DNA from 3 places in the Pseudomonas coleopterorum genome. Region 1 is predicted to be linked to each of the others. Evidence: predicted binding sites of a transcription regulator. Region 1 holds the regulator's gene; each other region holds the start of a gene.
The links. The regulator sigma-54, encoded in region 1, starts transcription at its own class of promoters, with help from an activator protein. The targets are predictions, from matches to a motif close to ANTGGCATNNANNTTGCTNT.
Positions count from the first base shown of each region.

Region 2: the regulator sigma-54 is predicted to act here: its motif matches at 3,448-3,467, upstream of BLV18_RS13505 (flagellar basal body rod protein FlgF).
Region 3: the regulator sigma-54 is predicted to act here: its motif matches at 2,314-2,333, upstream of BLV18_RS14590 (circularly permuted type 2 ATP-grasp protein).

Region 1 covers NZ_FNTZ01000001.1:903,906-910,950, reverse strand. Annotated here, with positions in the region: gene BLV18_RS04010 (KpsF/GutQ family sugar-phosphate isomerase) at 1-838, shown strand, start outside; gene BLV18_RS04005 (KdsC family phosphatase) at 856-1,392, shown strand; gene lptC (LPS export ABC transporter periplasmic protein LptC) at 1,401-1,973, shown strand; gene lptA (lipopolysaccharide transport periplasmic protein LptA) at 1,960-2,505, shown strand; gene lptB (LPS export ABC transporter ATP-binding protein) at 2,505-3,230, shown strand; gene BLV18_RS03985 (RNA polymerase factor sigma-54) at 3,394-4,887, shown strand; gene hpf (ribosome hibernation-promoting factor, HPF/YfiA family) at 4,966-5,274, shown strand; gene ptsN (PTS IIA-like nitrogen regulatory protein PtsN) at 5,287-5,751, shown strand; gene rapZ (RNase adapter RapZ) at 5,754-6,611, shown strand; gene BLV18_RS03965 (HPr family phosphocarrier protein) at 6,628-6,900, shown strand; gene BLV18_RS03960 (ZIP family metal transporter) at 6,971-7,045, opposite strand, start outside.
Region 2 covers NZ_FNTZ01000001.1:3,020,027-3,027,071, forward strand. Annotated here, with positions in the region: gene BLV18_RS13490 (flagellar basal body P-ring protein FlgI) at 1-1,045, opposite strand, end outside; gene flgH (flagellar basal body L-ring protein FlgH) at 1,058-1,753, opposite strand; gene flgG (flagellar basal-body rod protein FlgG) at 1,824-2,609, opposite strand; gene BLV18_RS13505 (flagellar basal body rod protein FlgF) at 2,659-3,396, opposite strand; gene flgE (flagellar hook protein FlgE) at 3,829-5,139, opposite strand; gene flgD (flagellar hook assembly protein FlgD) at 5,168-5,869, opposite strand; gene flgC (flagellar basal body rod protein FlgC) at 5,885-6,328, opposite strand; gene flgB (flagellar basal body rod protein FlgB) at 6,332-6,739, opposite strand; gene cheR (protein-glutamate O-methyltransferase CheR) at 6,965-7,045, opposite strand, start outside.
Region 3 covers NZ_FNTZ01000001.1:3,271,264-3,278,308, forward strand. Annotated here, with positions in the region: gene BLV18_RS14585 (alpha-E domain-containing protein) at 1-859, opposite strand, end outside; gene BLV18_RS14590 (circularly permuted type 2 ATP-grasp protein) at 872-2,281, opposite strand; gene BLV18_RS14595 (ribonuclease E inhibitor RraB) at 2,658-2,999, opposite strand; gene BLV18_RS14600 (hypothetical protein) at 3,220-3,456, opposite strand; gene BLV18_RS14605 (LTA synthase family protein) at 3,634-5,733, opposite strand; gene BLV18_RS14610 (PLDc N-terminal domain-containing protein) at 5,933-6,124, opposite strand; gene BLV18_RS14615 (hypothetical protein) at 6,215-6,745, opposite strand; gene BLV18_RS14620 (ankyrin repeat domain-containing protein) at 6,810-7,045, opposite strand, start outside.

The DNA of each region.
Region 1 (7,045 bases):
CGTGATCGTGCTGGGCATGGGCAAATCCGGACACATCGGCAACAAGATCGCCGCGACCCTGGCCAGCACCGGCACCCCGGCGTTTTTCGTCCATCCTGCCGAGGCCAGCCACGGCGACATGGGCATGATCACCCGCCAGGACGTCATCCTGGCCCTGTCCAACTCCGGTTCGACCGCAGAAATCGTCACATTGCTGCCTTTGATCAAGCGCATGGGCATTCCCATGATCAGCATGACCGGCAACCCCGACTCGCCCCTGGCCCAGGCCGCCGAGGTCAACCTCGACGCCCGCGTCGCCCAGGAAGCCTGCCCGTTGAACCTGGCACCGACCTCCTCCACCACGGCGACCCTGGTACTGGGCGATGCCCTCGCCATCGCCCTGCTCGAGGCGCGAGGCTTCACCGCCGATGACTTCGCCTTCTCCCATCCCGGTGGTGCCCTGGGTCGTCGCCTGCTGCTCAAGGTCGAGCACGTCATGCACACCGGCACCGCGCTGCCACAGGTGCCGCGCGGCACGCTGCTGCGCGATGCGCTGATGGAAATGACCCGCAAGGGGCTGGGCATGACCGCCGTCCTGGAGGCCGATGGCCGCCTCGCCGGGATCTTCACCGACGGTGACCTGCGGCGCACATTGGATCGCACCATCGATGTCCACAACACTCGAATCGAAGACGTCATGACTTCCCACGGCAAGACCGCGCGCGCCGACATGCTGGCCGCCGAGGCGCTGAAGATCATGGAAGACAACAAGATCAACTCACTGGTCGTGGTCGATGATCAGGACTGTCCGGTAGGCGCCTTCAACCTGGGCGACCTGCTGCGCGCGGGAGTCATGTAATGACCGGAAACGACGCAATGACCCAGACTGGCAGCAGCGAGCTTCTGCAATGTGGCAAGGCCATCAAGCTGGCCGTATTCGACGTCGACGGCGTACTGACCGATGGCCGTCTGTATTTCCTGGCCGACGGCAGCGAGTTCAAGAGCTTCAGCACGCTGGATGGCCAGGGCATCAAGATGCTCATCAACAGCGGCGTGACCACTGCGATCATCACCGGCCGCAGCAGTCCGGTGGTGGAGCGGCGGGCCCGCAACCTGGGTATTGCCCATCTATTTCAGGGGCGCGAAGACAAGCTCGTGGTACTCGACGGCCTGCTCGCCGAGCTCGGCCTGAACTATGAGCAAGTGGCCTACCTGGGTGACGATCTGCCCGACCTGCCGGTGATTCGCCGGGTGGGGCTGGGCATGGCCGTGGCCAATGCCAATGCCTTCGTGCGCCAGCATGCCGACGGCGTGACCCAGGCCAGTGGTGGCATGGGTGCAGCGCGCGAGTTCTGCGAGCTGATCCTGGCTGCCCAAGGCAATCTCGAAGCGGCCCGTGCCGCCTACCTGTAGGGCCTGACATGCTGAACAAGAAAATTCGTAATATCGTGATCCTGGGTGTGCTGGGGCTGCTGTTCGCCGCCATCGGCTACTGGGACATCAGCCCGGAGCGTTTCCTCGACCAGCCGGCTGCGGCCGTCGACGAAAGCCAGATCGATTACTACGCTATCAACGCGAAGGCTCGCCAGTACCTGCCCGACGGTGGCGTGCAGTACGACATGACCGCCGACAAGGTCGAGCACGTCAAGACCTCGCAGGTGACCTTGCTGACCAAGCCCGACATGCAGCTGTACCGCGGCACTGTCTACCCATGGCACGTGACCAGCGACCGTGGCGAGGTCAATCCCGATGGCAGCCAGGTCGAGCTGATCGATTCGGTTCGCATCGCGCGCACCGACCAGAAGAGCCGCGCCACGCTGATCACCAGCTCACGCATGACCGTTTTCCCACAGAAGCAATATGCGCAGACCGACCAAGACGTTAGAATCGACGGCGCCGGTGGCGTGTCGACGGCCAAGGGCATGAAAGCGTATCTGAATGACAGCAAGATCAACTTGTTGTCCAACGTAAGAGGACAGTATGAGGCTCGTTAAAACCCTCCCCTTTTTGCTCGGCCTGAGCGCAGCACTGGGAAGCGCGAGCGCCTGGGCACTGCCCACTGACCGCGATCAGCCCATTCATATCCAGTCCGACGATGCCCAGCTCGACGACAAACAGGGTGTGGCGACCTACAAGGGCAATGTGATCATCACCCAGGGGTCGATGAAGATCACCGGCAATACCGTGACCATCACCCGCAACGCCACCGGCGACGTGGACGTGTTCACTGCCGTCGGCAACCTGGCCTATTACGAGCAGAAACCTGCGGTGGACAAGCCCATCGTTCAGGCCTATGGCGTGACCATTCAATACTTCGCGGCGCAGAACCGCATCGTGCTGATCGACAAGGCCAAGGTCATCAACGACGGCAACACCTCCGAAGGCGAGAAGATCGTCTATGACACGGTGCGCCAGGTGGTCAACGCCGGCCGTGCCACGGGCAGCAAGGTCACCACGCCTCGTCCGCGGATCGACATGGTGATCCAGCCCAAGAAGAAATCCGACGCACCGCAGAAGGCCCAGTGATGGCAGTCCTGAAAGCGCAGCACCTGGCCAAGAGCTACAAGAGCCGACAAGTCGTACGCGACGTGAGCCTGTCCATCGAAAGCGGACAGATCGTCGGCCTGCTGGGCCCCAACGGTGCCGGCAAGACCACCTGCTTCTACATGATCGTCGGCCTGGTACAGGCCGATCAGGGCCGCGTCCTCATCGACGACCTGGACGTCAGCCACCAGCCGATGCACGGCCGTGCCCGTTCGGGTATCGGTTATCTGCCGCAGGAAGCCTCGATCTTCCGCAAGCTGTCGGTGGCAGACAACATCATGGCCATCCTGGAAACCCGCAAGGAGCTAGACGCCGCGGCTCGCCTGGCCGAGCTCGAAGGCCTGTTGCAGGAATTCCACATCACGCACATTCGCGACAACCTGGGCATGAGCCTTTCGGGTGGTGAACGCCGCCGCGTGGAGATCGCACGTGCACTGGCCACCGCGCCCAAGTTCATCCTGCTCGACGAACCCTTCGCCGGTGTCGATCCGATTTCGGTCGGCGACATCAAGCAGATCATCCACCACCTCAAGACCAAGGGCATCGGCGTATTGATCACCGACCACAACGTCCGCGAGACCCTGGACATCTGTGAAACGGCCTATATCGTCAATGATGGCCAGTTGATCGCCGAAGGCGATGCCCAGACCATCCTGGCCAACGATCTGGTCCGCGAAGTCTACCTGGGCCACGAGTTTCGCTTGTAAGGCCCAAGGGCGCCGTCGCCCTCCTGCGGGCATTAATTTTCATGGCGCCCTAGGCAAACACTCAGGTTTCAGGCATATAATTTGCTTACGACATAAGCCGGGTACTTCGGTACCCGTAGTAGAAGGCGCTTCGCGCCGGCGACCAAGGTGTTAAGTTCCTGCCATGAAACCATCGCTCGTCCTACGTATGGGCCAGCAACTGACGATGACACCGCAGTTGCAACAGGCCATCCGCCTTCTCCAGCTATCGACCCTGGACCTCCAGCAGGAAATCCAGGAAGCGCTGGAATCCAATCCCATGCTCGAACGCCAGGAAGAAGGCGACGACTTCGACAACAGCGACCCGCTGGCCGACAACATCGAGCAGAAGCCGACCCAGGAGATCCAGGAACCGAGCTTCCAGGAGTCTGCGCCGACGGTGGACAACCTCGAGGAAGGCGACTGGAACGAGCGCATCCCCAACGAATTGCCCGTCGACACGGCTTGGGAAGACATCTACCAGACCAGTGCCAGCAGCCTGCCGAGCAACGATGACGACGAGTGGGACTTCACCACCCGCACGTCGGTCGGCGAGAGCCTGCAGACGCACCTGCTGTGGCAGTTGAATCTGGCGCCCATGTCCGATACCGATCGGCTGATCGCCGTGACCATCATCGACTGTATCAACAATCAGGGTTATCTGGACGAGACGCTGCAGGAAATCTGCGATTCCTTCGACCCCGAGCTGGACATCGAACTGGACGAAATCGAAGCGGTGCTGCATCGCATCCAGCAGTTCGAACCGGCCGGCATCGCCGCCCGCGACCTGAGCGAATGCCTGATGCTGCAACTGCGCCAGCTACCGGCCAAGACCCGTTGGCTGGCCGAAGCACAGCGGCTGGTGAGCGATTTCATCGACATGCTCGGCTCGCGTGACTACAGCCAGCTGATGCGGCGCATGAAGCTCAAGGAAGACGAACTGCGCCAGGTCATCGAGCTGGTACAGAGCCTGAACCCGCGGCCTGGCTCGCAGATCGAATCCAGCGAACCCGAATACGTCGTGCCCGACGTCATCGTGCGCAAGGACAACGACCGCTGGCTGGTCGAGCTCAATCAGGAGTCGGTCCCGCGGCTGCGGGTCAATCCGCAGTATGCCGGCTTCGTGCGGCGCGCCGACACCAGCGCCGACAACACCTTCATGCGCAACCAGCTCCAGGAAGCGCGCTGGTTCATCAAGAGCCTGCAAAGCCGCAACGAAACCCTGATGAAGGTTGCCACCCAGATCGTCGAGCATCAGCGTGGCTTCCTCGATTACGGCGACGAGGCCATGAAGCCCCTGGTTCTGCACGACATCGCCGAGGCGGTGGGCATGCACGAGTCGACCATTTCCCGGGTGACCACGCAGAAATACATGCACACGCCGCGCGGCATATACGAGCTGAAATACTTTTTCTCCAGCCATGTCAGCACCTCCGAGGGGGGCGAATGCTCCTCCACCGCGATCCGCGCGATCATCAAGAAACTGGTCGCCGCCGAAAATCAGAAAAAGCCGTTGAGTGACAGCAAGATCGCTGGTTTACTGGAGGCACAAGGCATCCAGGTAGCCCGCCGAACGGTCGCCAAGTATCGCGAGTCCCTTGGGATTGCGCCGTCCAGCGAACGCAAGCGGTTGATGTAGCCCTGCGATGTGCCACAGCGTTCCAGTGGCAGGCACCCAAGCCTGCTTCTTTATGCAATGGCAATAAGGAGAAGCGGTATGCAAGTCAACATCAGTGGACACCAACTGGATGTGACCGAACCCCTGCGAACCTACATCGGGGAAAAACTCGAGCGTCTCGAACGCCACTTCGACAAGATCACCAACGTGCAGGTGATCATGGAGGTCGAGAAGCTCAAACAGAAAATCGAAGCCACCCTGCGCATACCCGGTGGCGAGGTGGTTGCCAACGCCGAACATGACGACATGTACGCGGCCATCGATCTGCTTACCGACAAGCTGGATCGCCAACTCAAAAAGCATAAGGAAAAACAGCAGAGTCTGTTGCAAGGCGCGACTGCTCGCTGACACTCCCCACCCATGATCCGATTAGAAACCATCCTGACCCCCGGCCGTTCACGTGTGAACGTGCCGGGCGGCAGCAAGAAGAAAGCACTCGAAGAGATCGCCAACCTGATCGGTCGTGAAGTGCCATCGCTCGACACCCAGACCGTGTTCGAAGCGCTGATTGCCCGTGAAAAACTGGGCTCCACTGGATTCGGTAACGGCATCGCCATACCGCATTGCCGGCTCAAAGGCTGCGATACGCCGGTCAGTGCCCTCGTTCACCTGAGCGCGCCGATCGACTACGACGCAATCGATGGCGCTCCGGTCGACCTGCTATTCGTGCTTCTGGTGCCCGAAGCGGCCACCGATGCGCACCTGGAATTGCTCCGCCAGATCGCCAGCATGCTCGATCGCAAGGAAGTGCGCGAAAGACTGCGTTCGGCGCCCAGCAATCAAGCCTTGTACCAAGTGGTACTGGACGAACAGAACGGTCGTTAACCATGCGTTTGATCATCGTCAGTGGCCGCTCAGGCTCAGGCAAGAGCACTGCCCTGGATGTTCTCGAAGACAACGGTTTCTATTGCATCGACAACTTGCCGGCCGGGCTGCTGCCCGAACTGGCCGAGCGTGCGTTGATCCACACCGAACTGGCGCAGCCCCAGGTGGCGGTATCGATCGATGCGCGTAACCTGCCCAGCCATCTGTCCCGCTTTCCGCAGTTACTGGCTGAAATGCGCGCCAAGCACATCCAATGCGATGTCCTGTACCTGGACGCCGACGAAGAAACGCTACTCAAGCGCTTCTCCGAGACCCGACGTCGACACCCTCTGAGCAACAGCAACCGCTCGCTGGCCGAAGCCATCCGGGTGGAAAGCGATTTGCTCGGGCCTATCGTCGACTTGGCCGATCTCAAGATCAACACCACCAGCCTTAACCTCTACCAGTTGCGCGACGCCATCAAGGTACGGCTGTTGAACAAGCCGGAGCCGGGCACCGCGTTTCTGGTGGAATCGTTCGGCTTCAAGCGGGGCATGCCGATAGACGCCGACCTGGTGTTCGACGTGCGCTGCCTGCCCAACCCGTACTGGAAGCCGGAATTGCGCGAACAGTCCGGGCTCGATGCGCCGGTCGCCGAATACCTGGCAGCGCAGCCGGACGTCGAAGAGATGTATCAGGACATCTCCTCTTACCTGCTCAAATGGCTGCCCCGCTTCGCTGCCAGCAGCCGCGCCTACGTGACGATCGCCATTGGCTGTACAGGCGGGCACCATCGCTCGGTATACTTGACCGAGCGCCTGGGCCGATTGCTGCAGCAGTCGCTCAAGAACGTCCAGGTTCGCCATCGCGACCTCAGCTGAAAGGATCCCCCGCGCAATGCCCGCCCTCCAAGTAGAAATCATCAACAAGCTCGGCCTGCACGCCCGCGCCGCGGCAAAATTCGTCGGCGTCGCTGGACGCTATCCCTGTCAGGTGCGTGTGGGTCGCTCGCCAGAGTCGCTGGTCGATGGCAAAAGCATCATGGGTGTGATGATGTTGGCAGCCGGCAAAGGCACCACCATTCACTTGCACACCGAAGGCGAGCAGGATCAGGAAGCGCTGGACGCCATCGTCAAGTTGATCAACGACAAGTTCGACGAAGGCGAGTAAGCCAAGCCAGTGGCCAAGCGTCGGAACCGGGGTGGAGGCCATCGAGCTGTCCACCACCCAGGTACCAGATTCAAGACAACGCGGTGTCCATGACCATCATCAGACAGAAACCGACACACAGGCCCAGGCTTGCCAGCTTGTGATG
Region 2 (7,045 bases), 2.1 Mb from region 1:
AGTCACCGGGCGCCGCGCCTACCTGGTTGACCGCGCGGACGATCTCGTCGAGCGTGGTGCCAGGGCCAAACTTGAACATCGGTTTGGCTTCCTGCTGGGCGCTGACCCGCGAACGTGGCACCACCGCCGTCTGGCCGCCGGACAGAGGCCCGGGTTGGCTGACGATCGGATCTTCGGTGATGGTCACCGTCAGGCTGCCGTGGGTCACTGCCGCAGGCGATACCTTGACGTTCTGGCCAATCACGATGGTGCCGGTGCGCGAATTGATGATCACCTTGGCCACCGCCTGGCCTACATCGACGTCGAGGTTCTCGAGAATCGACAGGTAGTCCACACGCTGGCTGGGGTCGACCGGTGCAGTGACGCGTACCGAGCCCCCATCGACAGCTTGTGCAACTCCCGGGCCAAGTAGCTCGTTGACCTTGTCGACGATGTGCTTGGCCGTGGTGAAGTCAGGCCGGTTGAGGTTCAGCGTCAGGCTGTTGCCCTGGTTGAAGCCACTGGGCACGGAGCGCTCGACGCTGGCACCGCCAGGAATCCGTCCTGCCGACGGCACGTTGACGGTGATTTTCGACCCGTCGCGGCCTTCGGCGTCAAAACCACCGACGACCAGGTTGCCTTGGGCAATGGCGTAGACGTTGCCGTCGATACCCTTGAGGGGAGTCATCAACAGGCTGCCGCCGCGCAGGCTCTTCGAGTTGCCGATGGACGACACGGTGATGTCGATCACCTGCCCCGGCTTGGCGAATGCGGGCAGATCAGCGTGGATCGATACCGCAGCGACGTTCTTGAGCTGCACGTTGCCCGAGCCTGGCGGCACCTTGATGCCGAACTGCGACAGCATGTTGTTGAAAGTCTGCAGGGTGAACGGGGTCTGGGTGGTCTGGTCGCCGGTGCCGTTGAGGCCCACGACCAAGCCGTAGCCGATCAGCTGGTTGGTGCGCACGCCGGAAATGCTGGCGATGTCCTTGAGACGCTCGGCCTGAACGCCGAACGCGGCGGACATCAGCAGTGCAGCGGCGATCAGGTGCTTGAAGTTGAGCATGGACGGACGCACTCAGAAAGGAAACAGGGGGCTGGCGAAGAACCGGTCGAACCAACCCGGCTGACTGGCTTCGGCGAAGGAACCGGTGCCCGAATAGGTAATGCGCGCATCGGCCACCCGTGTCGAGGACACGGTATTGTCGGTGGCGATGTCATCGGCCCGGACCAGCCCCGCGATGCGCACCAGCTCTTCGCCAGTGTTGAGCGTCATCCACTTTTCTCCGCGGACAGAGATGATGCCGTTGGGCAGCACGTCGGCCACCGTCACCGTGACCGAGCCGGTCAGGCTGTTGTTCTGCGCCGCCGCGGCGGTGCCGTTGGTGGCGCGCGTGCCGCTGTAGCCTGCGTTGAGGCTCAGATCACCACTGCCCAACGGGTTGTTGGTGTTCACACCGGCGCCGAACAGCGAGGTCAGGCCCAGGCTGTTGCTGCTGTCCTTGCCGACCTTGGAGTTGGCACTCTTGCTGGCGCTGGTCCGCTCGTTGAGGGTGATGGTGATGATGTCGCCGACGCGGAACGCCTTGCGGTCGCTGTACAGGTTCTGCTCGAAGCCGGCCTGGTAGATCGAGCCGTTGTTGGCGGCGGCAGGCATCGGTGTGCGCGGCAGCACCGGGGCGTAGTACGGGTCGTTGGGCTTGGCCGGTGGCGCGACGCAACCGGTCAGCAGGGCCATTCCACTCAGGGCAAGAACAATCGAGACACGACGCATGACACAGACCTCACGGTGTAGCCGGCGCACTCGGCGCCCAGGTAGCTTGGGGATTACGGTTAGCCCAGGATTACAGGTTCTGGGTCAGGTTCTGCAGCATCTGGTCGGCGGTGGAGATCACCTTGGAGTTCATCTCGTAGGCACGCTGGGTGGTGATCATGTTGACCAACTCCTCCACGGTGCTCACGTTGGAGTTCTCCAGGGTGTTCTGCAGCACGGTACCCGCACCGTTCAGACCAGGGGTCGCTACCTGCGGCGCGCCGCTGGAGGCGGTTTCCAGGAACAGGTTGCCACCGATGGCCTGCAGGCCTGCCGGGTTGATGAAGTCGGCGGTCTGCAGGTTGCCAATCACCTGCGAAGCAGGGTTGCCGGCGGTGGTGATGGAGACGGTGCCGTCAGTGCCCACGGTGAAGGTCTGTGCGTCGTTGGGGACGACGATGGCCGGTTCCAGGGCCAGGCCCTGAGCGGTGACGATCTGGCCGTCGGAGTTCAGGTGGAACGTGCCGTCGCGGGTGTACGAAACGGTGCCGTCAGGCTGCATGACCTGGAAGAAACCGCGACCGTTGATGGCCATGTCCAACGGCTGCTCGGTGGTCTGCAGGCTGCCGGCGGTGAAGTTCTTCTGGGTGCCGACGATGCGCACACCGGTACCGACCTGCAGGCCCGACGGCAATTCGCTGTCCTGGGTCGACTGGGCGCCGGGTTGCCGCTTGATCTGATAGAGCAGGTCCTGGAATTCGGCGCGATCACGCTTGAAGCCGGTGGTCGATACGTTCGCCAGGTTGTTGGAAATCGTGGTCAGGTTGGTGTCCTGGGCCTGGAGGCCGGTCTTGCTGACCCAAAGTGCTGGAAGCATGTGTCATCTCCTGGAGCGCCTGGTTTACGGCGCGATCGCTACGCTGGAATTAGATTTGCAAGACCCGGGCCATGGCCTCGTCGCCTTCTTTGGCGGTGCTCATCATCTTGATGTGCAGTTCGAACTGCTTGGAGAGCGCCAGCACCGAGGTCATCTCCTCGACCGCGTTGACGTTGCTCGCCTCCAGGAAACCGGACTCGACCCGCACGGCGGCATCGGCGGGCGCCGGCTGGCCGCTGGTGGTGTGGATCAGGCCGTCCAGCCCCTTGGTCAGGGTTTTCACATCGGGATTGACCAGCTTGATGCGGTCGACCTGGGCCATGACGTTCGGCGCCTGGCCCAGACCGCGAATGCTGATGGTGCCGTCCATGCCGATCTCGATTTTCTCGTCCGGCGGAACGGCGATCGGACCGCCGTTGCCCATGACCGGCAAACCATTGCCGGCACGCAGCACACCGAGCGCATCGACGTTCATGCTGGCGGTACGCACATAGGCTTCGCCGCCGTCGGGTGTCTGCACGGCGATGAAACCGTTGCCGCCCACCGCCACGTCCAGGTCCCGTCCGGTTTCCTGCAACGCTCCACCGCTGAAATCGGTCGCCGGCCGTTCGGTCAGCGCGTAAGCCCGCGAAGGAAAGGTGTCGCCGAACACCGGCATGGAACGCGCCTGTTCAAGGTCACGCTTGAAGCCGGTGGTCGAAATGTTGGCCAGGTTGTTGGCATGAGCCTTCTGCGCCAGCGCGTTCTGGCTGGCACCGGTCATTGCCACGTAGAGCATCTTGTCCACAGGTGTCTCCCTCGACGGGCGAATGCCGTCTACTGCTGTACTGAGAGAGGTAGAGCAATATGCGGGCCAACTTTCGAAAGATCCCTGCAGCCCCTCTGGGACGGGGCCTGCGGCGATTCGGGAGAGACTAACTGGTAGCTTGACGCCGAAAAGTCGGCGCGGCATTGCCGCTAGCGGCAAGGGAAGAAAGGATTTACGTCACCCTGCCACGGCGAAGCGTGGCAGGTGTGCTGTCAACGACGGCAACCGGCGTTGCCGAAGGGCCCGGCAAAGCGCCGATACTGGGGGCCGGGGTCGACCTGACTGCACAGGTACCGACCGGTCGCCAGGCTCTGGTATTTGTACCAGGGCGCTGGCGCAGCGACCGCCATCGCACAGGTTGCCGCGATGACCAGGGCCGCACACAGACACCGCATCACTGCCCTACCCTCATCAGGTCATCTGAATGATGGTCTGCATGACGGTGCTTTCGGTGGAAATGGTCTTGGCGTTCGCCTGGTAGTTGCTCTGTGCCTTGATCAGGTTCACCAGTTCAGCGGTCAGGTCGACGTTGGAGTCTTCCAGCGATTGCGATTGCAGGTTACCCATGACGCCAGTATCCGGGGTGCCGATCACGGCAGTACCGGACGCGAACGACTCCTTCCAGTTGGTGCCGCCGTTGGGCGCCAGACCCTGCATGTTGGCGAAGCTGGCCATGGCGACCTGACCGATGACCTTGTTCTGGCCGTTGGTGAAGTTGGCGAACAGGTTGCCGGTACCGTCCACCGACAGGCCGGTGAGCTCACCGGTCGCATAACCGTTCTGAGTCTTGGCCGAGGTGGCGGAGGCCGAGTTGTATTGCGTGGTCGCCAGCATGTCCAGAGCGACGCCACCGGCATTGGCCGTTGCGCCGTTGGGCGTCCAGGTACCGTCGGCGCCCTTGCTGGCAGGCACCCAGCCGGCCAGGTTGAAGCTCTTGTCGGCGTTGATCCCCAGGCCGCCAGCTACCGGACCCTGATCGGGAACGATGAGGCTGCCATCGGATTTGAAGGTCAGCTTGTTCACCAGCGGTGTGGTGGACGTGGCATCGGCCGGGTTGCGACCGTCGATGGTGGTGTGCATGGTCCAGCTGTTGGCCACGTCGTCCTTGACGAAGTACTGGTTCATCTGGTGCGCGTTGCCCAGGCTGTCGTAGACGTCGGTGTTGAAGGTGTAGTTGTAGCTGCTGACGTTGCTCGGATCGAACGGGGTGATGGTCGGCTGCGCAGCGCTGGAATTCAGGTTGACGGTTTCGGCGATCTTGGAAGTGGCCTTGGGCTGCAGGTTGGACGAATCGATTTTCAGGTTGGTCAGCACGCCGGTCTGCACCACGCCGTCCTGTGCGTTGTAGCCCTGCAGGTTGTTGCCCGACACGTCGACGACGTTGCCGTCCTTGTCGCTGTAGAAGGCACCGGCACGGGTGTAGAGCTTCTGGCCGCCGTCGTTGAGCACGAAGAAGCCGTTGCCGTTGATGGCCAGGTCCAGGCTCTGCCCGGTCGAGGTGATGTTGCCCTGGGTGAACTGCTGCGATACGGCCGCTGTGGTCACACCGCTGCCGACGCTGGTCTTGCCGGCCGTGGCGCGGATCGACGCGGCGTACTGGTCGGCGAACTCGGCGCGCGAGGATTTGAAGCCGGTGGTAGCGACGTTGGCGATGTTGTTGCCGGTCACGTTGAGCGCCTTGTTGGCTGCCGAAAGACCGCTCAAGCCGATGTTGAAAGTCATGCTGTACTCCTGCGCCGAACGAAGCGGCTCAAATTCCGATGGTTTGGACTTTCGACAGCGCGACGCTACCCAGTCCAGCGAGGTTGAGGGTCAGTTCACCACCATTGGTGCCCATCGTGACGCTGTTCACCGTGGCGGGCAGGTAAGTGCTCATGGCCGTGGCGGTACCGTCGACGGTGGCTGCGGCCTTGAAGGTGTAGGTGCCGGCAGCGGCGACCGCGCCGTTGCTGTCCTTGCCATCCCAGGTGAAGCTGGCGTTGCCGGCCGACTGGCTGCCCAGATCGATGCTGCGCACCAGGTCGCCTTTGCTGTCGTAGACACCAACCGTGGTGTTGCTGCTCGACGAGGTCAGCGCCACGGAGCCGGTGAGGCCCTTGGTGGGGTCGACCACGGCGGTGTCGGTCTGGGCGATGACCGAGCGGCCGACCAGGGACGAGGCCTGCAGCGCCTGGGACGATTGGTAGTTGCTGGCGATGGTGCTCACCGACGAATTCAGGCTCTGCATGCTTTCCAGGCTGCTGAACTGCGCAAGCTGGGCGACGAACTCGCCGTTGTCCTGGGGATCGAGCGGGTTCTGGTTCTGCATCTGGGTCACCAGCAACTGCAGGAACGCGTCCTTGCCCAAGGCACTGCCGGCGGTGCCGGTCGAGCTGTTGGTGCTGCTGGTGGTTTTCTGCAATGAGTCCAGGACCGAGGAGCTCACGCCGGTAGTACTGCTGGTAGTCGTCATCTGCGCTCGCCTCTATCACTGACCCAGGGTCAGGACCTTCTGCATCATGGTCTTTGCGGTGTTCATCAATTCAGCGTTGGTCTGGAAGGAACGGCTGGCCGAGATCATGTCGGCCATTTCCTCGACCACGTTGACGTTCGGGTAGTAGACGTAGCCGTCCTTGTTCGCCGCCGGATGGTTGGGCTCGTAGCGCGCCTCGAGGTTGCTCTGGTCCTCGACCACGCCGGTGACCTGCACGCCCTGCCCCGCCGAGTCCTGGTCCTGGAACAGCGAACCGCTGTCGCCGTTCTGCTGGCCCTGGAGCATGGTGGCGAACACCGGGTGCCGCGCACGGTAGGTCTGGTCGATGCTCGAGGACACGGTTTCGGCGTTGGCGATGTTGCTGGCCACGGTGTTCAGGCGCGTGGTCTGGGCACTCATGCCGCTACCGGCGATGTTGAAGACACTGGCAAGGGACATGGCTTACTCTCCGCGAAGGGCCGATACCAGCCCTTTGAACTTGCTGTTGAGCAGGGTGAAACTGGCCTGGAAGTTCACCGAGTTCTCGGCGTAGTTCGATTGCTCGATCTGCGCATCGACGGTGTTCTGGTCCAGCGATGGCTGGGTGGAAACGCGGTACTGCAGCTCCTCGTCACCCGAGCTGAATCCCTGGGCGGCGATGTGCTTGCCGTTGGTGGTCTGCAGGCCGAAGGCACCTTTGCCGTTCTGCTCGCTCTGAGCGGCCAGCACCGAGGCGAAATCCAGGTCACGAGCCTTGTAGTTGGGGGTGTCGGCGTTGGCAATGTTGTTGGCCAGCACTTCGGCGCGCTTGGCGCGAAACCCCAATGCCTGCTCGTGAATGCCCAGCGCTTTGTCGAAACTGATGCTCATGTTGGTACCTATGCGGCAGACCAGATGGTTCGTGCAGGATAGGTAGCAATGACTGTGCCAAGTCCCGAAATGCCCGCCCTGTGCGGGTTGCGGGCCGGTCAGCCGAGGGGTGATGCCAGAAAAGCGGCAAGAAATTTCCGCTGGAGGGGAAAAGCGGCAACGCCGGCGTCAGAAAAATTGCCGCATGGCGCTGCAGTAGCGAACCTCGTCAGACGAGGCACGGGGTCACTTGGCCTGATAGATGATGCCGGGGCTGCACTGCACCATCTGGTAAAGCTCGGGCAGACCGTTCAAGGCTTCGGATGC
Region 3 (7,045 bases), 2.4 Mb from region 1:
CGAGGATCTCGCCGATGCCGGTGTAGCGCAGACGCGCGTCCAGCTCGGCCGCCAGACGCTGGGCCGGACGGCCGTTGGCACCCGGCAGGTCGGCGAGGATCTGATTGATCTCCTCGGTACAGGCGCGCAACGAGCGCGGCACGTCGGCACGCAGCAGCAACAGCTCCGCCACCGGCTTGGCCGCCGGCGCGTCGCGGTAGATCTCGGTGTAGGCTTCGAAACTCGACAACGCGCGCAACAGCGCGCTCCACTGGTAGTAGCCCCGTGCCGAGCTGTCGTCGACCGAGTAGGCTTCATCGCCGAGCATTTCGTAACGTGCATCGAGCAGACGCAGGGTGTTGTCGGCGCGCTCGATGAAGGTGCCCAGACGGATGAAGCGGAAGGCATCGTTGCGCATCAAAGTGCCGTAGGTGGCGCCACGAAACAGGTGGGCGCGCTCCTTGACCCAGTCGCAGAAACGGCTCATGCCGTAGCGACCCACGCCCTGCTCGGCAATGCCACGGATCTCAAGCCAGGTGGAGTTGATGTTCTCCCACATGTCGGCGGTGATGCGTCCGCGCACCGCATGAGCGCTGGCACGCGCCGCCCCCAGGCAGCTGTAGATGCTGGCCGGGTTGGCCGGATCCAGGGCGAAGAAATGCAGCAGGCGCTCGGCGTGCAGCTTGCCATGACGCGCCAGGTAGTCTTCCAGGGTGCCGGTGATCAACAGCGGCATGGCGATTTCATCCAGACCGTCACCCCGGCCGTCCTGGGGCATCAGCGACAGCGAATAGCTGACATCGAGCATGCGCGCCAGGTTTTCGACGCGCTCCAGATAGCGCGACATCCAATACAGATCAGAGGCAGTTCTACTTAGCATTGGCAGGCATCCTTAATCCTCGACCACCCAGGTGTCTTTGGTCCCGCCGCCCTGCGACGAATTCACCACCAGCGAGCCTTCACGCAAGGCCACGCGGGTCAGGCCGCCGGGCACCACGCGGGTTTCGCGGCCGGCGAGGACAAAGGGGCGAAGATCGATATGGCGTGGCGCTATGCCGTTCTCGACGAAGGTCGGGCAGGTCGACAACGACAACGTGGGTTGGGCGATGTAGGCATGGGGCCGGGCCTTGATGCGCGCCCGGAAGGTTTCGATTTCCGCGGCACTCGCACACGGACCCACCAGCATGCCGTAGCCACCCGAGCCCTGGGTTTCCTTGACCACCAGATCCGGCAGGTTGGCCAGCACGTGGGAAAGCTCCGAGGGCTTGCGGCACTGCCAGGTCGGCACGTTCTTGAGGATCGGTTCTTCGTCGAGGTAGAAGCGGATCATGTCGGTCACGAAGGGGTAGACCGACTTGTCGTCGGCCACGCCGGTGCCGATGGCATTGGCCAGCACTACGTTGCCGGAGCGATACGCAGCCAGCAGGCCAGGCACGCCCAGCATGGAATCGGGGTTGAAGGCCAGGGGGTCGAGGAAGGCATCGTCCAGGCGGCGGTAGATCACGTCCACCGGCTTGGGTCCGTCGGTGGTGCGCATGAACACCTTGTCGTCACGCACGAACAGGTCCGCCCCTTCTACCAGTTCCACACCCATCTCGCGCGCCAGAAAGGCGTGCTCGAAGAACGCGCTGTTGAAGCGACCCGGCGTCAACACGACCACGCTGGGGTTGTCGATGGCGCTGGAGCTTTTCAGGGTGTCGAGCAGCAGATTGGGGTAGTGATCCACGGGTGCGATGCGCTGCGCCGCGAACAGCTCGGGGAACAGGCGCATCATCATCTTGCGGTCTTCGAGCATGTAGCTCACACCGCTGGGCGTGCGCAAGTTGTCTTCGAGTACGTAATAGGTGCCATCACCGTCGCGCACCAGGTCGACCCCGGAAATGTGCGAGTAGATGTCGCGGTGCAAGTCCAGGCCTTGCATCGCCAGCTGATACTGCTCGTTGGCCAGTACCTGCTCGGCAGGAATGATGCCGGCCTTGATGATGCGCTGGTCGTGGTACAGGTCCGCCAGAAACATGTTCAGCGCCTTGACGCGCTGAATGCAGCCGCGCTCCACGATCCGCCACTCGCTGGCGGGAATGCTGCGCGGAATGGTGTCGAAAGGAATCAGCCGCTCAGTGCCCTGCTCGTCGCCGTACAAGGTGAAGGTGATACCGGCGCGATGAAACAACAAATCGGCCTCGCGTCGACGCTGGGCAAGCAATTCCTGCGGCGTCTCGGCCAACCAACGGGCGAACTCCCGGTAATGCGGGCGAACCTGGCCGTCGGCATCGTACATCTCATCATAATAGGTGCGGCTCATGCCGTACTCCTTGTCACCCGGACCCAAGAGCCTTCGCAAGGCCCGTGCCATCGGCATATGTGCCATTAAATCAAGTGCTTGGGATCCCTGATCGAGAACCGTGCACCGTTCTTGTGCGGCAATGTCCGAACGCCGATGACATACGCTTCATTGCGAAGCGGATTGTTCAAGCGGTTTGACTCTATGACCAGCATAGACAGAGTTGAATTCAATAGCTTGCGGCGTTAGCTGATAATTATTTCATCGAAACCGGCAAAAGCTTGGCGCTTGCTGCAATCCATCAAATTCCCATTCGCCGCTCCCTTGAGAGCGGCTTTTTTTTGCCTGTCATTCGGTGAGAAGCGTGAACCACCATGCCATTGTGGTTCACTCCGGCTCAGGCCTGCGGACGCCTGACTTCGTGCTTGACGCCCCAGCCTTCGATCTCACCGCCCAGGGGTTCGACGACGGCTTCGAAATCCTGCTCGAATTCACCGATGCCACCGTGGGTGGCGTACATCAGTTTGCTCAATTCCAGGTGCCAGGCACCGTCGTCGCGCTCACTGATCTGGGCGTTGAGCGACTCGCCGCGAAACTTGCCGGCAGCCGTGCGCGCCCGGTCTTCATCGGGAAAGACCGCGTAAAACTCGATGGGATGGATGCGGGCGAAATCGAAGCCGCCCTCTTTCATGCGGCGTAGTACATTGCTGCTGATGTCTTCTTGATAGGTTGTGCTCATGAATCGTCTCCCTCAGCAATAACGACGGATAGACTTTCAGTACTTCCAGAACCTCCTCGGGACAAGGAATGGGTGCGGTGCGGCGTCAGTGACGCAGCGCCTGGAATCGAGCGTGTTGCAAGAAGCGGGATGCAAAGACGAGCAGCGAGATCCTCAAGGACCTCGAGCGCAGAGTAACGCGAAGGCCGGGCCTGTGCCAATGGCCCGGCTCACTCGCAGTTCACACGACTTCAGTGATGGCAGTGATTTCCACGCTGTGCTGGGACTTGAGCGTCTTGGCGACCGGCGAGGCTACGGTATCGGGAAGGTTGACTTCATCCAGCTCGGCTGCGACCGGGTACAGCCTGGAGCGCACGAGGGTTGCTGCCTCTTCAATCGACGGGCAGGTGTCAGCATTGATCGCCATGCTGTCCAGTACGCCATCCTTGTTGAAGAAGCTGATTTTCCACTCTTTCATTGTTGTACATCTCCTCGACGCAATTCAGGCAGGAAGCTGCTGGATAAGCTCACTCAACGTTGACTCGCAACGCCCGGCATTCGTTCCGGACGGCAGATTGCCGGAGGTGTGCCGGAACGGGCTCGATCACCCCATGAAAAAAGGCCCCGAAGGGCCTTTTCACAGAGCGTCAGGTACTTACTCCTGCTTGCTCTCCACGGCACCTGCGGTGTTGTCGAGCAGGCTCTTGGTCGCGGTCTGGATGAACGAGTCCAACTTGGCGCGCAACTGCGGCACGTCGGCGGCGTTGGCGTCGGTATCGGGGATCAACTGGGCGCCGAACTCGCGGCCCAGCTGGTAGCGATACAGGCGTGTGTCCATGTCGCGCGGCTCGACCAGAATACGGTCGCCCTTGACGATGGCCACGGTCTGCTCGCTGCCCGAAGGCTTGATCACGGCGAAGCCAGGATCGCCTGCCGGCAGGTTGAGCAGGTCACGCCCCCAGCACTGGTGCTGGCTGGCGCCGCCCAGGCGACCCATGATGGTCGGTACCACGTCGGGTTGCGAGCCGACGGTGTGGTTGACCTTGCCGAACTTCTCCTGAATGCCGGGGCCGACGAGCAGCAGCGGAATGTTGAAGCGGCCCAGGTCCATCTCGGTGATCTGCTTCTCGTTGCCAAAGCCATGGTCGCCCAGCACGATGAACAGGGTTTCCTTGAAGTATGGCTCCTTGCGGGCCTTCTCGAAGAACTGGCCCAGGGCCCAGTCCGAGTAGCGCATGGCGGTCAGGTGCAAGTCCAGGCTGCCGCGCCCGGTGACCTTGTCCACCGGCAAGTCGGCTGGCAAGGCATAGGGCACATGGTTGGACAGGGTTTGCAGCAGTGCGTAGAACGGCTTGCCGGCCGCTCCGCGCTTGGCCAGTTCTTCGTTGCCACGGTTGAACATGTCCTGGTCGGACACGCCCCAGGTCGGATCGGAAAACACCGGATTGACGAAGTCATTGCGGCCGATGAACGTGGTCATGCCCTGGTTGCTGAAGAAACCGGACTGGTTGTCCCAGGCGAAGTCGCCGTTGTAGACGTAGACGTCGTCGTATCCGCGCGCGGCGCTGAGCATCTCCGGCAGGCCGGACAGCTTGTGGCTGCCCTCCGGGGTCTGCATCAGGTATTCGAAGCCCGGCAGGTTGGGGAAGCAACCCATGGTGGCGAACATGCCTTGATGGGTGTGGGTGCCGCTGGAGAAGAAATGGTCGAACAGCAGACCTTCCTGGGCCAGCTTGTCGAAGTAAGGCGTGATGTTGCCTTCGGCGCCCAGCGCGCCCACCGAATGACCGGCGAAGCTTTCCATCAGGATCACCACTACGTTCTTGATCGGCAGGGTGTTGGCCTGAGGCGGCTGGAAGTTGCGACGCACGGCGGCAGTGTCGTCGTCCACCAAGGTGTCATGAGGTGTGAGCAGCATGTCACGCACGGTGCTCTGCGCCTGATCCTGCGGCAGGGTCGCTTTCCAGATGTTGTCGCGGTCTTCGGACATGCGGCTTTTCGCGGCAGCGATCAGCGTCAGCGAACCGTTGAGGCCCAGCTGGTTGGCGAAGTTCGAATCGGTGGTGTAGGCATCACCCCAGCGCAGCGGCGGTCCCTGGCGCAAGGTGCCGCGCGCGGCGACCACGGCGATCAGCAGGATCACCACGAACACGCCCGCTCGTGCGTACCACGGTGCAACCGAACGGCCGACATTGGCGGGCGCCGTGACCCGCGGACGGGTCAGGCGATCGAAGCCCTTGAACACCAGGCTCAGCAGCCAGGTGACGAAGGCCCAGGCCAGCAGGTAGCGCACCACCGGATAGCCGTACCAGATCATGCTCAGCACGGTCTTGGGGTCTTCCTTCACGTACTGGAACACCAAACCGTTGAGGCGCTGGTGAAACTCGCGGTAGAAGTCCATTTCCATCAGGCCGCACAGCAGCACCACGCTGGACGTGATGGTCAGCCATGCCCGGAACAGCCCGCGCCAGCGCATGGCGCGGGCGCTGAGCACGGCCAGCAGCAGTGGAATCAGCAGGTACACCACCAGGCGCAGGTCGAAGCGCAAGCCATTGAAGAAGGCTTCGACGAAGGTGCTGGTTGGGGTATCCCCGATCATCTCGCGGTTGTACATCAGCAATGCCAGGCGCAACCCGCTGAGCATCAGCATGATCGCCAGGCCGCTGAGCAGCGTGTAAGCCAGGTGCGATTTGACGGTCGGTTGCAGTTTGCCGCGCGCGGCCTGCTTTTGACTCAAGGCGTCCGGAGTAGCCATGTGTAGGAAAGGTCCGTTGAGGTCTATTATTGGGATCTGTTGGAAGTGCGTAGGGTAAATCTGGGCGCGGATTGTCCGTGAAGACAGGTGAAAATTCCGTTCAGATGCTACGCATCGGCCGCGAAACGGCGGTCGGGCCGAGGATGATACGTCGCCAGGGCAGCCAGGTCGAACCCGTTGCAGGTTCGACCTGTTTGATTCAGACCCGCACGTTGCCGCGTGGACCGGCGATGGCCCAGATGATCAGGCCCAGTACCGGCAGCAGGATGATCAGCAGTACCCACAGGACCTTGGCCCCGGTCGAGGCACCACTCTTGATGACGTTGATGACCGCCCAGATGTCCAGCGCGAGGATGATCAGGCCGATCAGGCTATTGAAAGTGGAACCCATGTGATACTCCTTGTGGATGGCATGCATCAACTAGGATAGCGGCGTGTCGCAGGGGTTCCGTGGTCGCCGTGCGAAAGGTGAAGGCTGCGTTCAGACGTGCAACGCCACGCGCAATGTCTCCAGGGCGGGTACGGCGGTGATGTGCAACTCGGCGCCCAATGCCGTCACCCGATCGGCATCCTTGCCGTACACCAGTACCATCTGCAATTCATCATCCAGGGGCTGGCTGAAATCGAACAGCACGTACCCTCCCTGATCCTTGCTCATGGCAGCCAGTTGCACCTGGATACGATTGAGTGCGGTCAATGCGTCGATCTTGTTCAGCTGCTTGGGCTTGATGTTGAACGTAACGTCGGGCCCGAACGAATCGATGATCTGCTGCAGCAGCTCGGGGTAGGTATCGGCCTGAAAGATCACCGTGTCGGGCAGGCTGCCCACCACGACCCATTCGCCCAAGGGAATCGGAAAGCTGTCGTCGTAATTGATGTCGGGATTGGCAGTGAGGAACGCCTGGGGGTCGGCGTAGGCCTGGGCGGCCTCATCGGCGATGCGATCGATGTCGTCATCGCGCATGCAGCCGGAACTGATTTTGCCGATGAGTTCGACAAGTGACTGTTTCATGAGGCAACCCCTGCGGCGCTGGAAAAATGGCCGCAAGGATAGCCGCAAATCAGCCAGACGGGTATCAGGCGGCCAGCTTCTCCAGCTGTTCGATGGTCAGCTTGGCACCCATGGCGCGTGCGGCGCCCAATGCATTGATACCCTGAGCATCCACCGCAGCCGGATTGGCCCCTTGCGCCAACAGGTACTCGACCATTTCCGTACGGTTGAACATGGCCGCCATCATCAGTGCCGTGCGTCCATCAGCCGAGGCGCCATCGACGGGGGCACCCTCCTCTATCAGCAGCTGCACGATCGACA